3 regions of the Saccharopolyspora sp. NPDC002686 genome follow, and region 2 is predicted to be linked to each of the others. Evidence: riboswitches for the same ligand, from Rfam matches in the RefSeq annotation. Region 2 holds a riboswitch; each other region holds the start of a gene.
What was found. A riboswitch is a leader RNA that binds a small molecule or an ion and turns the genes downstream of it on or off. The one in region 2 is predicted to bind cobalamin.
Positions count from the first base shown of each region.

Region 1: it holds a riboswitch for cobalamin, as region 2 does, so the genes downstream of both, metE (5-methyltetrahydropteroyltriglutamate--homocysteine S-methyltransferase) here and ABTZ89_RS04860 (HoxN/HupN/NixA family nickel/cobalt transporter) in region 2, are expected to answer to the same signal.
Region 3: it holds a riboswitch for cobalamin, as region 2 does, so the genes downstream of both, ABTZ89_RS31445 (ribonucleoside-diphosphate reductase subunit alpha) here and ABTZ89_RS04860 (HoxN/HupN/NixA family nickel/cobalt transporter) in region 2, are expected to answer to the same signal.

Region 1 is NZ_JBEOVY010000020.1:466-5,851, reverse strand. It holds gene ABTZ89_RS04595 (alpha/beta hydrolase fold domain-containing protein) at 1-884, opposite strand, end outside; gene metE (5-methyltetrahydropteroyltriglutamate--homocysteine S-methyltransferase) at 1,012-3,291, opposite strand; cobalamin riboswitch at 3,412-3,633, opposite strand; gene ABTZ89_RS04585 (ABC transporter ATP-binding protein) at 3,806-4,735, shown strand; gene ABTZ89_RS04580 (ABC transporter permease) at 4,732-5,386, shown strand, end outside.
Region 2 is NZ_JBEOVY010000021.1:5,171-10,556, forward strand. It holds gene ABTZ89_RS04845 (DMT family transporter) at 1-408, opposite strand, end outside; gene ABTZ89_RS04850 (LysR substrate-binding domain-containing protein) at 500-1,354, shown strand; gene ABTZ89_RS04855 (DUF1876 domain-containing protein) at 1,420-1,689, opposite strand; cobalamin riboswitch at 2,021-2,146, shown strand; gene ABTZ89_RS04860 (HoxN/HupN/NixA family nickel/cobalt transporter) at 2,224-3,276, shown strand; gene cobA (uroporphyrinogen-III C-methyltransferase) at 3,413-4,636, shown strand; gene ABTZ89_RS04870 (pyridoxamine 5'-phosphate oxidase family protein) at 4,734-5,213, opposite strand; gene ABTZ89_RS04875 (SRPBCC family protein) at 5,213-5,386, opposite strand, start outside.
Region 3 is NZ_JBEOVY010000336.1:2,618-8,003, forward strand. It holds gene ABTZ89_RS31440 (ribonucleotide-diphosphate reductase subunit beta) at 1-492, opposite strand, end outside; partial or broken gene ABTZ89_RS31445 (ribonucleoside-diphosphate reductase subunit alpha) at 524-3,034, opposite strand; cobalamin riboswitch at 3,017-3,232, opposite strand; gene ABTZ89_RS31450 (glycoside hydrolase family 3 protein) at 3,338-5,386, shown strand, end outside.

The DNA.
Region 1 (5,386 bases), on a different contig from region 2:
CGCTCGGTGATGGTCAACGGGAACAGGGTGAAGCCGTGCATCGCGCCGACGACGACGCCGAGCTGCACGGGTGCCCCCGCCGCCTGCCACCGCGCTGCCAGGAAGAGCGAGTCGTCCAGCAGCGGATCTTCGGTGCCGACGACGATTCGGGCCGGCGGCAACCCGGCCAGGTCTGCGTACAGCGGCGAGACCTCCGGGTCGCGGCGGTCCTCCGCTCCCATCCCCGGCGTGAAGCGTTCGTAGCTGCGCCGCAGCGAGTCGGTGTTGCTCAGCAGTTGCCTGGACCCGAATAGCCGCTGGCTCGGTGTCATCGACAGGTCGTACGGGCCGAAGGTCAACTGGGCCGCCCGGTACGCGCCGGTGATGCCGTGCCGGTCGCGGAGGCGCAGCAGCGTCAGGACGCTCAGGTGGGCGCCGGCCGATTCGCCGCCGATCAGCAGCCGTCGGGTGCCGAACTCGGCCGCGGCGTGGTCCACCAGCCACCGGGCAACCGCTTCGCAGTCGTCGGGCCCGGCCGGGAACGGGTGCTCCGGTGCCAGCCGGTATTCCACGCTCACCACCGCCAGCCGAGCCTGCTCCGCCAGCCGCCACAGCTTCTCGTCCTGCCCTCCCGCAGCGCCGATTGCCCAGCCACCGCCGTGGATGTGCAGGTAAACGCCGTCGACGTGGTCCGGCACGAAGGCCCGGACCGGCACCCCGCCCGCCACGACGCGGTCCTGCCCCTGCGGCAGCCTCACCGGTGGGGCATCGCCGCCCAGCCGGTTGCGCCGCAGCAGTTCCAGTGCGGTCGCATCCGGCACTTCGCCACGCGACGGACGGGCGGTCTCGAACTGCTCGTTGAACGCGGAGGTCTCGGCGAGGCAGTCCTCGTCAGTGATCGTCATGCGCCGACAGTCGCAGCTGTCCGCGACAACACCATGTCACCCTTTTCCGGTGAACTGGATCACAACAGGGGTGTCGCGGGCGGTGCCGTGAGTGGTGGGGGTTCGGCACCGCCCGCAACCCCCGTGGTCAGGGCAGGTCGCGGCGGACCGCTTCCGCTGCGCTGACCAGGTTCTCCAGGGCCGGCTCGACCTCCGCGTAGCCGCGGGTCTTCAGGCCGCAGTCCGGGTTCACCCACAGGCGGTCCGCCGGGACCGCGCGCAGGGCCGCCCGGAGCAGGTCGGTCACCTCCGCCGCGTCCGGCACCCGCGGCGAGTGGATGTCGTACACGCCCGGTCCGACGCCGCGACCGAAGCCGACCGCGTTGAGGTCGTCGAGCACCTCCATCCGCGAGCGGGCCGCTTCGATGCTGGTCACGTCGGCGTCCAGCGCCACGATCGCGTCGATCACGTCGCCGAACTCCGAGTAGCACAGGTGCGTGTGGATCTGGGTGGAGTCGCTGACGCCCGAGGTGGCCAGGCGGAACGCCGACACCGCCCACTCCAGGTACGCCGCGCGCTGGGCCGCGCGCAGCGGGAGGAGTTCGCGCAGCGCCGGCTCGTCCACCTGGATCACCCGGATCCCGGCCGCTTCCAGGTCCTGGACCTCGTCGCGGATGGCCATCGCGACCTGCGCGGCGGTGTCGGCCAGCGGCTGGTCGTCGCGGACGAACGACCAGGCCAGGATGGTGACCGGCCCGGTGAGCATGCCCTTGACCGGTTTCGCCGTGAGCTTCTGCGCGTAGGTCGCCCACTCGACGGTCATCGGCTCCGGCCGGTGCACGTCGCCGTAGAGGATCGGCGGCCGCACGCACCGGGATCCGTAGGACTGCACCCAACCGTTGGCGGTGCTGATGAACCCGTCCAGGTGCTCGGCGAAGTACTGCACCATGTCGTTGCGCTCGGGTTCGCCGTGCACCAGCACGTCGAGGCCGATCGATTCCTGCAGTTCGATCACGCGCTTGATCTCGTCGCGCATCCGCTGCTGGTAGCTGGCCCGGTCGATGCGCCCGCGCTGGAACGCCGCGCGCGCCTTGCGAACGTCGGTGGTCTGCGGGAACGAACCGATCGTCGTGGTCGGCAACGGCGGCAGCTGCAAGGACTTCTGCTGCGCCGCCCGCCGCTCCTGGTAGTCGCCGCGCTGCGAGTGCTCCGGCCGCAGCGACTCCAGCCGCGCGCGGACGCGGTTGTTTCGCACGCGCGTGGCACCCGCCCGGTCGGCGATGGCTTCGCGGGCCGCGGAGAGCTCGGCGACCACGGCGTCCCGACCGTCCCGCAGCGCACGCCCGAGGACGACGACCTCGTGCACCTTCTGCTCGGCGAAGGCCAGCCAGGACTTGACCTGCGGATCGATGTCCTCGACCTCGACGTCGTAGGGCACGTGCAGCAGCGAGCACGAGGTGCTCACGGCGACCTCACCGGCCAGGCCGAGCAGGGTGGCCGCCGTGGTGAGCGCGCGGTCGAGGTCGGTGCGCCAGATGTTGCGCCCGTCGACGAGCCCGGCCACCAGCGTCTTGTCCCGCAGCCCCGGCACCCCGGACAGCGAATCCACAGTGGACGGATCGGTCACCAGGTCCGCGCCGAGCGCTTCGACCGGAGTGCCCGCCAGCACTCGCAGGGCCTCGGTGAAGTCGCCGAAGTACCCCGCTACCAACAACTTCGGCCGCGCCGACAACCCGCCCAGCTGCCGGTAGGCGTCACCCAGCGCCTGAAGCTGGTCGGGCGTGCGATCAGCGGCGAACGCGGGCTCGTCGAGCTGCACCCACTCGACCCCGGCGCGGTGCAGCTCGCGCAGCAGTTCCGCGTAGGCCCCGAGGAGCTCGGGCAGCTTGTCCAGCGGCCGGAAGGACTCCCCCGCGGTTGACTTGGCCAGCAGCAGGAACGTCAGCGGCCCGACCAGCACCGGGCGCGTGGTCACCCCGGCCTCCAGCGCCTCGCGGTACTGCTCGACGGGCGTGCGGTCGGCCAGCGAGAACGTCGTGCCCGGACCGATTTCCGGGACCAGGTAGTGGTAGTTGGTGTCGAACCACTTGGTCATCTCCAGCGGCGGCACCGCGTCCGCACCGCGCGCCATCGCGAAGTAGGTGCCCAGCGATCCGAGCCCGAGTTCCGCGTAGCGCTTCGGCACCGCGCCGAAGGTGACGGCGGTGTCGAGGACCTGGTCGTAGTAGGAAAAAGTGTTGCCGGGCACCGAGTCCAGACCTGCGTCGCGCAGCCGGCGCCAGGTGTCGATGCGCAGGTTCCGGGCGGTTTCGCGCAGTTCCGCCTCGCTGGAACGGCCCGCCCAGCAGCTCTCCAGGGCCCGCTTCAGCTCTCGCCGCGGGCCGATCCGGGGGTACCCGAGTACGGTCGATCCGATCTTGCCGGTCAAGTCCTCACCTCGCGAGCTCGACATCAGGGGTGCCGAGGTCGTGCGGGCGTGGACCAGCGGGCAGGCAGCAGCCGCTCGTCGGCCAGGTCCTCCCGCGAGACCTCGGACCGCGCCCACCGGTCGGCGGGCGCACCGGTGGCAGGTCTTCGGACTCGCGGGCGTTCTCCGAACTCGGAGGCTCCTACTGGCCGTCGCTTCCCAGACGTCGAAGTCCAGTGCTCGATGACGGCGGTCGTTCCCGCTCACCGCTGCGGGGCAGTCCCGGATTCGCACCGGGTTCCCTCTTGCCTCGCCCCCTCCCGGGTCACCGGAAGCGGGCGAACCACCAGCACTGCCAAGGCTATCGACCAGACCCCCGTTGGCAAGGGCCGTTCAGCATCCGGCCACCGGCCACGGCCCCTGAAGTCGATCTACAGCGCGGTGAGATCCACGCCACACGCGATCAGCCGACCCAACAGGATGTAGTATATGTACTACATCTCGACGGATAGGAACGACAGAAAGTACTGGGGAGATGACGGCTGCTAGCGATCACATATCGCCACCCGTGCTCGACGTCCGCGACCTGCGGATGAGCTACGGGACGACGGACGTGCTCAAGGGCGTCGACTTCACCGCGCGTCGCGGTGAAGTCCTGGCGATCCTGGGGCCCAACGGAGCGGGCAAGAGCACCACCATCGAGATCCTGGAGGGCTTCCGGATGCGGTCGGGCGGCGACGTCCGAGTCCTCGACACCGACCCGGCGCACGGCGACGAGCGCTGGCGGGCGCGGCTCGGCGTCGTGCTCCAGTCCTGGCGCGACCACGGCAAGTGGAAGGTGCGCGAACTGCTGTCGCACCTGAGCAGCTACTACACGCCCTTCCGCGAACCGTGGAACGCCGACGAGCTCGTCGACGCGGTCGGCCTGACCGAGCACGCGGACAAGCGCATCCGGCAGCTCTCCGGCGGGCAGCGGCGCCGGCTGGACGTGGCGATCGGCATCGTCGGCCGCCCGGAACTGCTGTTCCTGGACGAGCCGACGGTCGGCTTCGACCCGCAAGCCCGGCGCGAATTCCACGACCTGGTGCACCAGCTCGCCGACGAGGACACCACCGTCCTGCTCACCACGCACGACCTGGACGAGGTGGAGAAGCTGGCCGACCGGATCCTGATCCTGGCCGGCGGCCGCATCGTCGCCGACGGCTCCGCCGACCAGCTCTCCCGGCAGGTCGCCTCCGATTCCGAGATCAAGTGGTCCGTCGACGGCCAGCGGTACGTGCACTCCGCCGCGGACGCGACCGGCTTCGTCCGCGAACTGCTCGCGCAGCACGGCGAAGCCGTCACCGACCTCGAAGTGCGCCGGGCGACCTTGGAGGACACCTACATGGCACTGGTGCACGCGCACGAGTCCGGGCGCAGCGAGACCGCTGCGCTGCAGTTCGCGAACGCGGGGGTGAAGCGGTGAACGCCAACGTGGTGCGCCTCGGCTTGCAGCGCGGGTGGATCGAGTTCCGCCAGACCTTGGCCAACCGGCAGGACCTGATGAGCTACCTGCTGCCGACCCTGGTCCTGCTCGTGGTGCTGTTCAACCAACGCGATTCGGAGCTCAACGTCGTCTCGGTCGGGGCGAGCAGCGTGCCCGGCGTGCTCGGCATGACCATCGCGTTCGGCGGGCTGGTCAGCATGGGGCAGCTGATGGTCACCGAACGCGAGGACGGCACGCTGCTGCGCGCCAAAGCCGTGCCGCACGGCATGATGGGCTACCTGATCGGCAAGATCGTGCTGGTCAGCGGCATGACCTTGGTCAGCATGGCGATCCTGCTGATCCCGTCCCTGGTGATGTTCGAGGGCTTCGAGCTCGGCTTCGGTTCGTGGGCGGGCGTGCTCGGGGTGACGGTGCTGGGTCTGGTCGCGACCATCCCGCTCGGGGCGACCTTCGGTTCGCTGCTGAACTCGCCGACCAGCATGGCGCTGATCCTGCTGCCGATGATCGGGCTGATCGTGATCTCCGGGATCTTCTTCCCGATCACCGTGTTCCCGGAGTGGGTGCAGTGGATCGCGCAGGTCTTCCCGATGTACTGGCTGGGCCTGGGCATGCGCTCGGCGCTGCTGCCGG
Region 2 (5,386 bases):
CACGGCGAGCACGCCGACGACGAGTCCCGCCAGGCGGACCCGGCTCAGCCGCTCGCGCAGCAGCACGGCCGCCAGCGCTGCGGTGAGGACCGGGTTCATGGCGATCACCAGCGCGGTCACCGACGCCGGAACGCCGACGCTCATCCCGCCGTAGCAGCCGCCGAACTGCGCCCCGTAGGTGAGGATTCCGGACGCGGCCGCGTGCCCCAGCTGCCTGCCGCGCGGCCAGTCGGCGCGGGAGGCGGTCGCGATCACCGCGAGCAGCGCGGCGGCCATCGCCAGGCGCACGGTGGTCAGCAGGAACGGGGGAGCGGCGGCGACGCCCAGCTTCCCGGTGGGGAATCCGCTGGCCCAGATGAACACGATCGGCGCTGCCAGCGACAGCGGGATCGAGCGTGCGGTCTTCATGATCCCAGGTTCGCCGCCGTCCCCCGGCCGCGTCCAACGACGATAAGCAATCGCGATCGATTGCGAAAGCTTATCAGTTATGCTCGGAAGCATGAGCGCTGTGCTGGACGTCGTCGCGCTGCGGAGCCTGGTCGCGGTGGCCGACTGCGGCGGATTCCACCGGGCCGCCGCCGCGTTGTCGCTGACGCAGTCCGCGGTCAGCCAGCACGTGCGCAAGCTGGAGCGGGTGGTCGACCGGAAGCTGGTCAGCAGGGAAGGGCGGCAGGCGAGGTTCACGTCGTCCGGGGAGCTGCTGCTGGCCGAAGCGCGGCGCATCCTCGACGTGCACGACTCGGCGCTGCGCCGCCTCGGTGCTGAAGAGCCGCACACGCTCGTCTTCGGCTCCACCGAGCACGCCGCCGACCGGCTGCTCCCGGAGCTGGCCACCCGGCTCCGCGCGGCCTTCCCGGAGTGGGAGGTGCGGTTCCGGCTCGACCGGACGGCCCGGCTGGCGGACGCGGTCGACCGCGGCAGCATCGACATCGCGCTGCTGATCGACTACGCCAACAGCGGCCACGACCGCGAAGCCGGGCAGTTCCGCTTGGAGTGGTACGCCGCCCCGGACTGGGAACCGCCCGCGGCCGGCGAACCGCTGCCGATGGTCGTCTTCGACGAGCCGTGCATCACGCGGCGGCTCGCGGTCCGAGCGGTGACCGACACCGGTCAGCAGCCGGATCTGGTGTGCGAGGCCGCCGATCTGGCCGGGGTGCTCGCGGCCGTGCGCTCCGGACTGGGGGTGGCGCTGCTGCCGTCGGCGAAGCCGCGCCTGGAAGGGCTCGTCGTGCGCGACGACCTGCCGCGCCTCGGACCTGCTCCGCTGCGCGTCCGGGTTCGCCAGGGGTTGGGCGAGGACGTCGTGGACCTGGCTGCGAAAGCGGTCGGCGAAGCCCTCGCCGTGCACTCGTGAGGGTCGGCGATCTCACGCGAGAACGGCGCTCCGCGCGGGGTTCTCGCGTGAAATCGCCGATGAATTCAGGCCGGTAGGTGCACGCGGCGGTGGAGGCGTTCTCCGATGTCCTTGGCCGCGTTGTCCAGCAGTTTGTGCGCCAGTTCGAACAGGGCGCGGGCGATCGCGATCTCGTCGCCGATCTGCGGTACCTCCGGGTCGTCCGGGTGGCGTCGCGCGGTTCCGTGGCCGTGCAGCGCCTGACCGGCCGGAGTGGTGAACCCGACGTCGGCGGTGGTCTTCGACCCCGCCTCCACGACCTGCAGGTTCAACGTGATCGTGTGCGTCTCGTTCATGGTGGCCTCCTGGTCCCCGTCGGCCCGCTGGTGCAGGCCGTTTCAGGTCGCCGTAACCCCCAGCATGCGCGCGCTCCCGGGCCGGCGAAAGGCCGATGTTCATCCGTTCGGAGTAGTCGTGGACCACAGTTTCAATTGAAACTGCAAACCCCGAGCACGGGAGACCACAGTTTCAATTGAAACTGCGGAAACCCGGTGATCGCATCCGCGGTACCGCCACGCACGGTAGGTCTGGAAAAACCTCACTTGAAACTGCGGCATTCCGGTGATCGCGGTCACCGGGGTTTGACCCGGGGGTGGTGATCGCGGAAGGATTCCGCCGCCGACAGTGCAGGAACCCGGTGCGAATCCGGGACGGTCCCGCCACTGTGACCGGGGAGCGGCCCCCGCTCGAGGCCACGGCTGCCACGCAGCTGGAAGGCCGGGGTGCCGCGTCGATCCGGGAGTCAGGAGACTGCGCGCCGGCCCCGCGTCGCACCGCGGCGCGCGGACACCGAGCCCCTCGGGCGGGAAACCCAGGAGGTCGGAGAACCCATGCACGGGGAATCCGGAACGGAACAGCAGCGCGCCGGTTGGGGCGCGGCGGAGCGGCGCAAGGCAGCGGTCGTGCTGGCCGCGGTAGGGGTGTTGCACCTGGTGGGCTGGGGTGCCTACCTGCTGCACCACGACAACTTCGGCATGGCGGGCGGGCTCGCCGCAGCGGGCACCACGGCGTACCTGCTCGGCCTGCGCCACGGCTTCGACGCCGACCACGTCGCGGTGATCGACGACGCCACGCGGCTGCTGATGCAACGCGGACGGCGTCCGGTCTCGACCGGCATGTGGTTCGCGCTCGGGCACGCCAGCGTCGTGCTCTTCCTCGCGTTCGCGGTCGCGTTCATCGCCGGGCCCGCCGCGCAGGAGTGGGCGGAGCAGGCCGGGGTGCAGGTCTCGACGGTCGTGGACCTGATCGTGATCGCGGTGCTGACCGCGCTGGCCGTGCTCAACGCGCTGGTCCTGCGCGACGCGGTGCGCCTGCTGCGCCGGGCGCGGCGCGGTGACGTCGACGAGGCCGAGGTCGAGATGGTGCTCGGTCGGCGCGGGTTGCTCGCGCGGTTGCTGCGCGGGCGGACGCGCACCATCGCCCGCTCCTGGCACCTGTTCGGGATCGGGCTGCTGTTCGGCCTCGGCATGCAGACCGCGACCGAGATCACCGTGCTCGCCATGGTCACGCCGGGGCAGCTTTCGCCGATCGCGGTGCTGAGCCTGCCGCTGCTGTTCGCCGCGGGGATGTGCACTGTGGACAGCGTGGACGGCATGCTGATGTCCCGCGCCTACACCTGGTCGCTGGCCCAGCCGCTGCGGCGGCTGTGGGTGAACGTGACCACCACCGCGCTGACCGTGGTGCTGGCGGCGGTCGTCGCGCTGGTCGTGCTCGCCGGGGTGCTCGACGAGCTCGGCGTGCCGAACACCACGCCGATCGCGGCGATCAGCGACCACTTCGAACTGCTCGGCTATCTGACGCTGGCCGTTTTCATGGCAGTATGGGGCGGCGCCGCGCTCTGGTGGAGCCTGTCCTCCCGCCGCGATCGGGCGGAGCGCGCGTGACCGACGTCCACGGGTTGGTTCGGGGTGGCGCCGAGCGGCCGGACCGGTGATCGTGAGCCACGACGAAGTGGCCAACCGCCCCTGTGAGCACGAATCCCCGGCGATGGCGTCGGGCGAGCACGACTGGACTACGGACATGACCAAGCACCTTGAGCACCACTACTTCGCCGGCCTGGACCTCACCGGGAAGCGGGTGGTCGTCGTCGGCGCGGGCACCGTCGCGCAGCGCCGGGTTCCGCGCCTGATCAACGCCGGTGCGCGGGTCGAGGTCATCGCGCCGGAGGCGACTCCCGCCGTTGAAGCGATGGCCGAGGCGGGCGAGCTGATCTGGCACCAGCGCCCTTACGCGACTGGTGATCTCGACGGCGCTTGGTACGTCGTGGCGTGCGCGACCGGAACCGAGGTGAATGCGGCGGTCGCGGCCGAGGCCGAGCAGAACCGGATCTTCTGCGTGCGCGCCGACGACGCCTCGCAGGGCACGGCAGTGACACCGGCGGTGGCGCAGCACGGCGGGCTGCTGCTCGGCGTGCTGTCCGGCGGCGAGCACTGGCGTTCGGCCGCCGTTCGCGACGCGCTCGTCGAGGCGTTGCGGACCGGCGTGGTCGACGAGCGCTCCGAGCCGCCGTCGCCGGGGGTGGCCCTGGTCGGTGGCGGGCCGGGCGATCCGGACCTGATCACGGTGCGCGGGCGTCAGCTGCTGGGGCGCGCGGACGTGGTGATCACCGACCGGCTGGCGCCGCGCGAGCTGCTCGAAGAGCTCGGTCCGCACGTGGAAGTGGTCGACGCTTCGAAGATCCCGTACGGGCGGGCGGCGAACCAGGACGTCATCAACTCGCTGCTGATCGAGCACGCCAAGGCCGGGAAGTTCGTGGTGCGGCTCAAGGGCGGCGACCCCTACCTGTTCGGGCGCGGCTTCGAGGAGCTGCTGGCGTGCGCCGAGGCCGGTGTCGCGGTGACGGCGGTTCCCGGGATCACCAGTGCTTTCGCGGCTCCGTCCGCGGCGGACGTGCCGGTGACGCACCGCGGTGTCGCGCACGAGGTCGTGGTCGTGTCCGGACACGTCGGACCGCACGACGAGCAGTCCCTTGTGGACTGGCCGTCGCTGGGACGGCTGCGCGGGACCATCGTGCTGATGATGGGCGTCAAGCGGATCGCGGAGTTCGCGGCGGTTCTGGTGGAGCACGGCCGCGACCCGAAGACCCCGGTCGCGGTGGTGCAGGAAGGCACCACGCGCAACCAGAAGACACTTCGCACGACGCTGGGCGAGGCCGCCGAGGCGATCCGCGAAGCCGAGATCAAGCCGCCGGCGACCATCGTCATCGGCCCGGTCGCCGACCTGGCCCCCGAATCGCGCCGGTAGTTCTCGCTCGTCGACTGCCGCGTGTTCGACGGCTCGGCGCGAGCCTTCGCTTCTCCGCCGTTCCGGTGCCGGTGCCTGGGAGTGGATCGCCTTGCGGTCAGACCAGCCACTGGCCGGACTGCATCAGGGTCCTGCCGCTGAGCTCGGCGAAGGAGCGCCATGCTTGCAACCGAGTCGGGGTGAGCTGGAGGTAGACGAATCCGGGTGTGCGCCGCGGGTCAGGACCGCCGCGCAGCAGTGCGGCGAACGGGTCGGCGATGGCCGGATCGATCGCGTCGGGCTCGATGATCTCCATCGTGCCGTCGACCATGACCACGTCGTAGTGCTGGCCGATGGCTGCCCGTGCTCGTGCGGTGGCGGCCACGTTGGTCACCGTGCGGCTGTTCGCGGAGGTCGCGAAGGTGAGCACCTCGCCGTCGTGGTGGAACAGGAGCGGGACGAGGTGCGGGCCGTCGGCATCGCCCGTGGCCAGCCACGCGGTGGTCTCCGAGCGCAGGAGTTCGAGCGCATCGCTCTTGCGTTGCAGGGGTTCCCGGGGTGGTGGCATCGCGTCGCTGGTAGTGCCCGATGCCGCCATCAGCGGTCCCCGGGCAGCAGCTGGGCGTAGCGAGCGAGGTACATCGGCCAGCCGCCCTCGCCTCCCACGCCATCGCTGACGGCTTGCCAGCCAGGTCCGTGGCGATCGAGCTTGCGGTGTTCGAGTTCCACGCGCGTGCGCTGCGCAGCTTCGGCGATGAAGCGGACCTCGAC
Region 3 (5,386 bases), on a different contig from region 2:
GTGCACGGCTTCCTCGAAGGCCTGGCGCAGCAGGTACTGGCGGCATTCGGGGTTGGTGATGTGCCGGTAGACCGCGAGCACGATGTTGTTGGCGACCAGGGATTCCGCGGTGGCGAAGAACCCGAGGTTGCGCTTGAGCATCAGCCGTTCGTCGTCGCTGAGCCCGTCGGTGGACTTCCACAGCGCGATGTCGGCCTGCATCGAGATCTCGGTGGGCATCCAGTGGTTGTTGCAGCCGGCGAGGTACTTCTCCCACGCCCAGCCGTACTTCAGCGGCAGCAGCTGGTTGACGTCGGCGCGGGCGTTGATCATCGCCTTCTCGCTGACGTCGACGCGCCCGCCGGAGCGGTCGATCTCGCCGAGACCGGCGGAGGTGGAGGGGGACTGCAGGGAGGTCATGCTGTGGTGCTCCAGGGGTTTTCGTTCGTGCAGTGCGGTCCGCGCGCCCCGGGTCCCCGCAATTTCAATGGAAATCGGGGGTGCGATTTCCATTGAAATTGCGGGTGGGACCCGGGGTGGGGCGTCACTGGCAGGCTTCGCAGTCCGGGTCCTCGATGGAGCAGGCGGCTCCGGTCGAGGTGGTGGGGACCGTGGTCGGGACGGCGTTGAGCTTGCCGTCGGTGCCGCGCAGGGTGCTCTTCTCCACGTGGGTCGCGCTGGTGGAGCGCAGGTAGTACGTGGTCTTGAGGCCCTTGCGCCAGGCCAGCCGGTACAGCTCGTCGAGCTTGCGGCCGCTGGGGGCGGCGACGTAGAGGTTCAGCGACTGGGCCTGGTCGATCCACTTCTGCCGGCGCGCGGCGGCGTCGACCAGCCAGTGCGGCTCGATCTCGAACGCGGTGGCGTAGAGCTCCTTGAGCTCCTGCGGGATCCGGTCGATCGGCAGCAGGCTGCCGTCGTGGAACTTCAGGTCGGCGACCATCGCCTCGTCCCACAGGCCGGCGCGCTTGAGGTCGGCGACCAGGTGCGGGTTGACCACGGTGAAGTCGCCGGACATGTTCGCCTTGACGTACAGGTTCCGGTAGACCGGCTCGATCGACTGGTTGACGCCGCAGATGTTGGCGATCGTCGCGGTCGGCGCGATGGCCATCACGTTGGAGTTGCGCATCCCGTCGCGGACCACGCGTTCCCGCAGCTCCGCCCAGTCCATCGTGGACGAGCGGTCCAGGTCGACGTCACCGCCGCGGGCTTCGGCGAGCAGTTCCAGCGAGTCGATGGGCAGCACGCCCTTGCTCCACAGCGAGCCGTCGAAGGTCTCGTAGCGGCCGCGCTCGGCGGCCAGCCTGCTGGAGGCGCTGATCGCGTGGTAGCTGATCAGCTCCATGCTGCGGTCCGCGAACTCCACTGCTTCCGGCGTCGACGGCGCGATGCGCTGCACGAACAGCGCGTCGGCGAAGCCCATCAGCCCCAGCCCGATCGGCCGGTGCCGCATGTTGGACCGGCGGGCCTCCGGGATCGTGTAGAAGTTGATGTCGATGACGTTGTCCAGCATCCGGACCGCGGTGCGGGTGGTGCGCTCCAGGCGCTCGGCGTCGATCCCGCCGGCCGTGACGTGGTGGGCCAGGTTGATCGAGCCGAGGTTGCACACCGCGACCTCGTCGACGCTGGTGTTCAGGGTGATCTCGGTGCACAGGTTCGAGGAGTGCACCACGCCCGAGTGCTGCTGCGGCGAACGCAGGTTGCACGGGTCCTTGAAGGTGATCCACGGGTGGCCGGTCTCGAACAGCATGGTCAGCATCCGCCGCCACAGCTCGACCGCGCGGACCCGCTTGAACACCGCGATCTCGCCGCGGTCGGCGGCCTGCTCGTAGGCGCGGTAGCGCTCGGCGAACGCCGTGCCGTAGAGGTCGTGCAGGTCCGGGGTCTCGTCGGGGGAGAACAGCGTCCACTGCTCGTCGGCCTCGACGCGGCGCAGGAACTCGTCGGGCACCCAGTTCGCGGTGTTCATGTCGTGGGTGCGGCGCCGGTCGTCACCGGTGTTCTTGCGCAGGTCGAGGAATTCCTCGACGTCGATGTGCCAGGTCTCCAGGTAGGCGCAGACCGCGCCCTTGCGCTTGCCGCCCTGGTTGACCGCCACCGCGGTGTCGTTGGCGATCTTCAGGAACGGCACCACGCCCTGCGACTTGCCGTTGGTGCCCTTGATGTGCGCGCCGATGCCGCGCACCGGCGTCCAGTCGTTGCCGAGGCCGCCGGCGTACTTCGACAGCAGCGCGTTGTTGCTGATCGAGTGGAAGATGCCGGACAGGTCGTCGTCCACCGTGGTGAGGAAGCACGAGGACAGCTGGGGACGGGTGGTGCCTGCGTTGAACAGCGTCGGCGTCGAGCACATGAAGTCGAACGACGACAGCAGCTGGTAGAACTCGATCGCGCGGGCTTCGCGGTCGTCCTCGCGCAGCGCCAGGCCCATCGCGACCCGCATGAAGAAGGCCTGCGGCAGCTCGAAGCGCACACCGCCCTCGTGCAGGAAGTACCGGTCGTAGAGGGTCTGCAGACCCAGGAAGCCGAACTCCAGGTCGCGCTCGGGCTCCAGCGCGCTGCCCAGCCGGTCCAGGTCGAAGTCCGCCAGCTCCGGGTCCAGCTGTTCGAGCGCCACCCCCCGGCGCACGTACTCGGCGAAGTGCTCGGCGTAGTCCGAGTCCGGCTCCGCGCCGAGGAACTCCAGCGCTTCGCGGCGCATCCGGTTCAGCAGCAGGCGGGCGGTGACCTGCGAGTAGTTCGGTTCGGTCTCGATCAGGGTGCGGGCAGCCATGATCTGGGCCAGCGAGAGCTCGTCGTCGCTGATCCCCGCGTAGCCGGTGCGCCGCACTTCGTCGAGCACTGCTTCCGCGGACACGCCGGACAATCCGGCGCAGGCCTGGTGGACCGCGGTCGACACCTCGGTCCAGTCGTTGAGTGTGGCCGTCACTGGCTCTCTCCCCTCGCGAGCTCTGCGGACCTCGAGCGCGCGCGAGAAGACCAGGGCGGCAGGCGCCGCCGATCGTCCACGCGAACCCGCCCTCGAGGCCCCGGACAGCACGCCTTGTCGCGTGCACCGGTGGCAGGTCTTCGGACTCACGGGCGGCCTACTGGTCGTGGCTTCCCAGGCGTTGGCCCAGTGCTCTACCCGTCGCCCGGGATGGGCGGTCGGGTCACGACGGTCGTTCCCGTTCACCGCTGCGGGGCAGTCCCGGATTCGCACCGGGTTCCCTCTTGCCTCACCAGATCGCTCTGGCGAACCACCAGCGATCGACACACTACATGTTGGGTTTGTGGCTGATGTGAACGGGCAGATATCGGCGTGTTGTGCTCCCCGGTCGGGTGGCAGAGACTGGCGACCGGAGCCTGCCGAAAGGGGTTGCCCGTGGACGAGGCGCAGCTGCGGTCGTTGTTGGAGGAGCTGACCGCGGCGGAGAAGGCCCGGCTGCTGACCGGTGCCGGCTTCTGGACGCTGCATCCTATGCCGAAGGTCGGACTGCGCTTGATGGTGCTCTCCGACGGCCCGAACGGGGTGCGCGGAACGGAGTGGGACGAGCGCGACACGTCGCTGCTGCTGCCGGTCGCGTCCGCGCTGGGGGCCACTTGGGACCGGGCGGCGGCGCGGACCGCGGGCGAGCTGTTCGGCGACGAGGCGCGGCGGCGCGGTGTGCACGTGGTGCTCGCGCCGACGGTGAACGTGCACCGGAGTCCGTTCGGCGGCAGGCACTTCGAGAACTTCTCCGAGGATCCGCTGCTGATCGGGGAGCTCGGCGCGGAGGTCGTCTCGGGCGTCCAGTCGCGCGGGGTGGCGGCGACGGCGAAGCACTTCGTCGCCAACGACACCGAGACCGAACGGCTCAGCTACGACGCGGTGGTCGACGAGCGGACGTTGCGCGAGGTCTACCTGAAACCGTTCGAGCGGATCGTGTCGAAGGCCGGTCCGTGGGTGGTGATGGCGGCCTACAACTCGGTCAACGGGCAGACGATGACGGAGAACTCGCCGCTGGTCAACGACGTGCTCAAGGGCGAGTGGGGGTGGGACGGCGTGGTGGTGTCGGACTGGTTCGCCACCCGCTCGCTGCGCGGTGCCGCGCTGGGCGGGTTGGACCTGGCGATGCCGGGGCCGAAGAGCCCGTGGGCCGACGGGAAGCTCGCGAAGGCAGTGCAGCAGGGCGAAGTTCCGGCCGAGGTGCTCGACGACAAGGTCCTGCGGTTGCTCCGGTTGGCTTCCCGCGTCGGGGCTTTCGAGGATTCCGAGCCAGGTGGCGGCGCGCCGCCGGAGGAAGCCCGGCCGATCGTCCGCGATCTCGCGACCCGCGGATTCGTGCTGCTGCGCAACGAACCCGTCGGTGGGGCGCCGGTGCTGCCGATCGACCCGAAGGTGTCCAAAGTGGCCGTGATCGGGGAGAACGCGACGATTCCCGCCGTGCAGGGCGGAGGTTCGTCGCACGTCAGCCCGCCGCACGTGGTGACGCCGCTGGCCGGGCTGCGGGCTGCGCTGCCGGACGCGCAGGTGGTCTACCAGCGCGGGGTTCGGCACCGGCGGTTGCTGGACGTGCTCGCGCCGGACGAGGTGGCCGATCCGGACGGGGGAGGTGCCGGGATCCGCGTCGATTTCCTCGGCGCGGACGGGGAAGTGCTCGGCAGCGAGCTCCGCGGCACCGATCGGCTGCTGTGGATGTCCGGCCTGCCGCACGGGGCGAAGTCGTTGCGGTTGCGGGCGAAGGTGAGCGCAGAACTCGGCGAGCACGTGTTCGGGGTGAGCGGCACCGGGCACTTCCGGGCCGAGGTCTCGGGCCGCGAGGTGCTGGCGGCGGACGTGGCGCGCACGTCGGGTGTCGACGACCCGCTGGCGGACATGCTGGAACCGCCGGAGCAGCGGTTCAACGTCGTGCTGGTGGATTCGGACCTGGACGCGTCGGGGCGGATGGCGTTGACCGTGGAGTTCACCCCGGAGAGCACCGAGGGCCTGGTGTCGGTCGGGCTCGGCCACCGGGCGCGGGAGTGGGACGACGCGAGCGAGCTCGCCGCGGCGCTCGCAGTCGCCCGGGATGCTGATGTCGCGGTGGTGGTGGTCGGCACGAACGACGAGGTCGAGACCGAGGGGCGGGACCGGAGCTCGCTGGATCTGCCGGGCGTGCAGGACGAACTGGTCCGCGAGGTGCTGGCGGTGAACCCGAACACCGTGGTGGTGGTCAACGCCGGAGCGCCGGTGCTGATGCCGTGGAGCGGGGAGGTCCCGGCGGTGCTGTGGACGTGGTTCGGCAGCCAGGAGTACGGCGACGCGCTCGCGGACGTCCTGCTGGGGCAGGCGGAACCAGGTGGCCGGTTGCCGACGACCTTCCCGGCGGCGCTGGCCGACGTCCCGGTGCCGCTGCCCGCGGTGCAGCCGGTGGACGGCGAACTCCGCTACGACGAGGGAACTTCGGTCGGC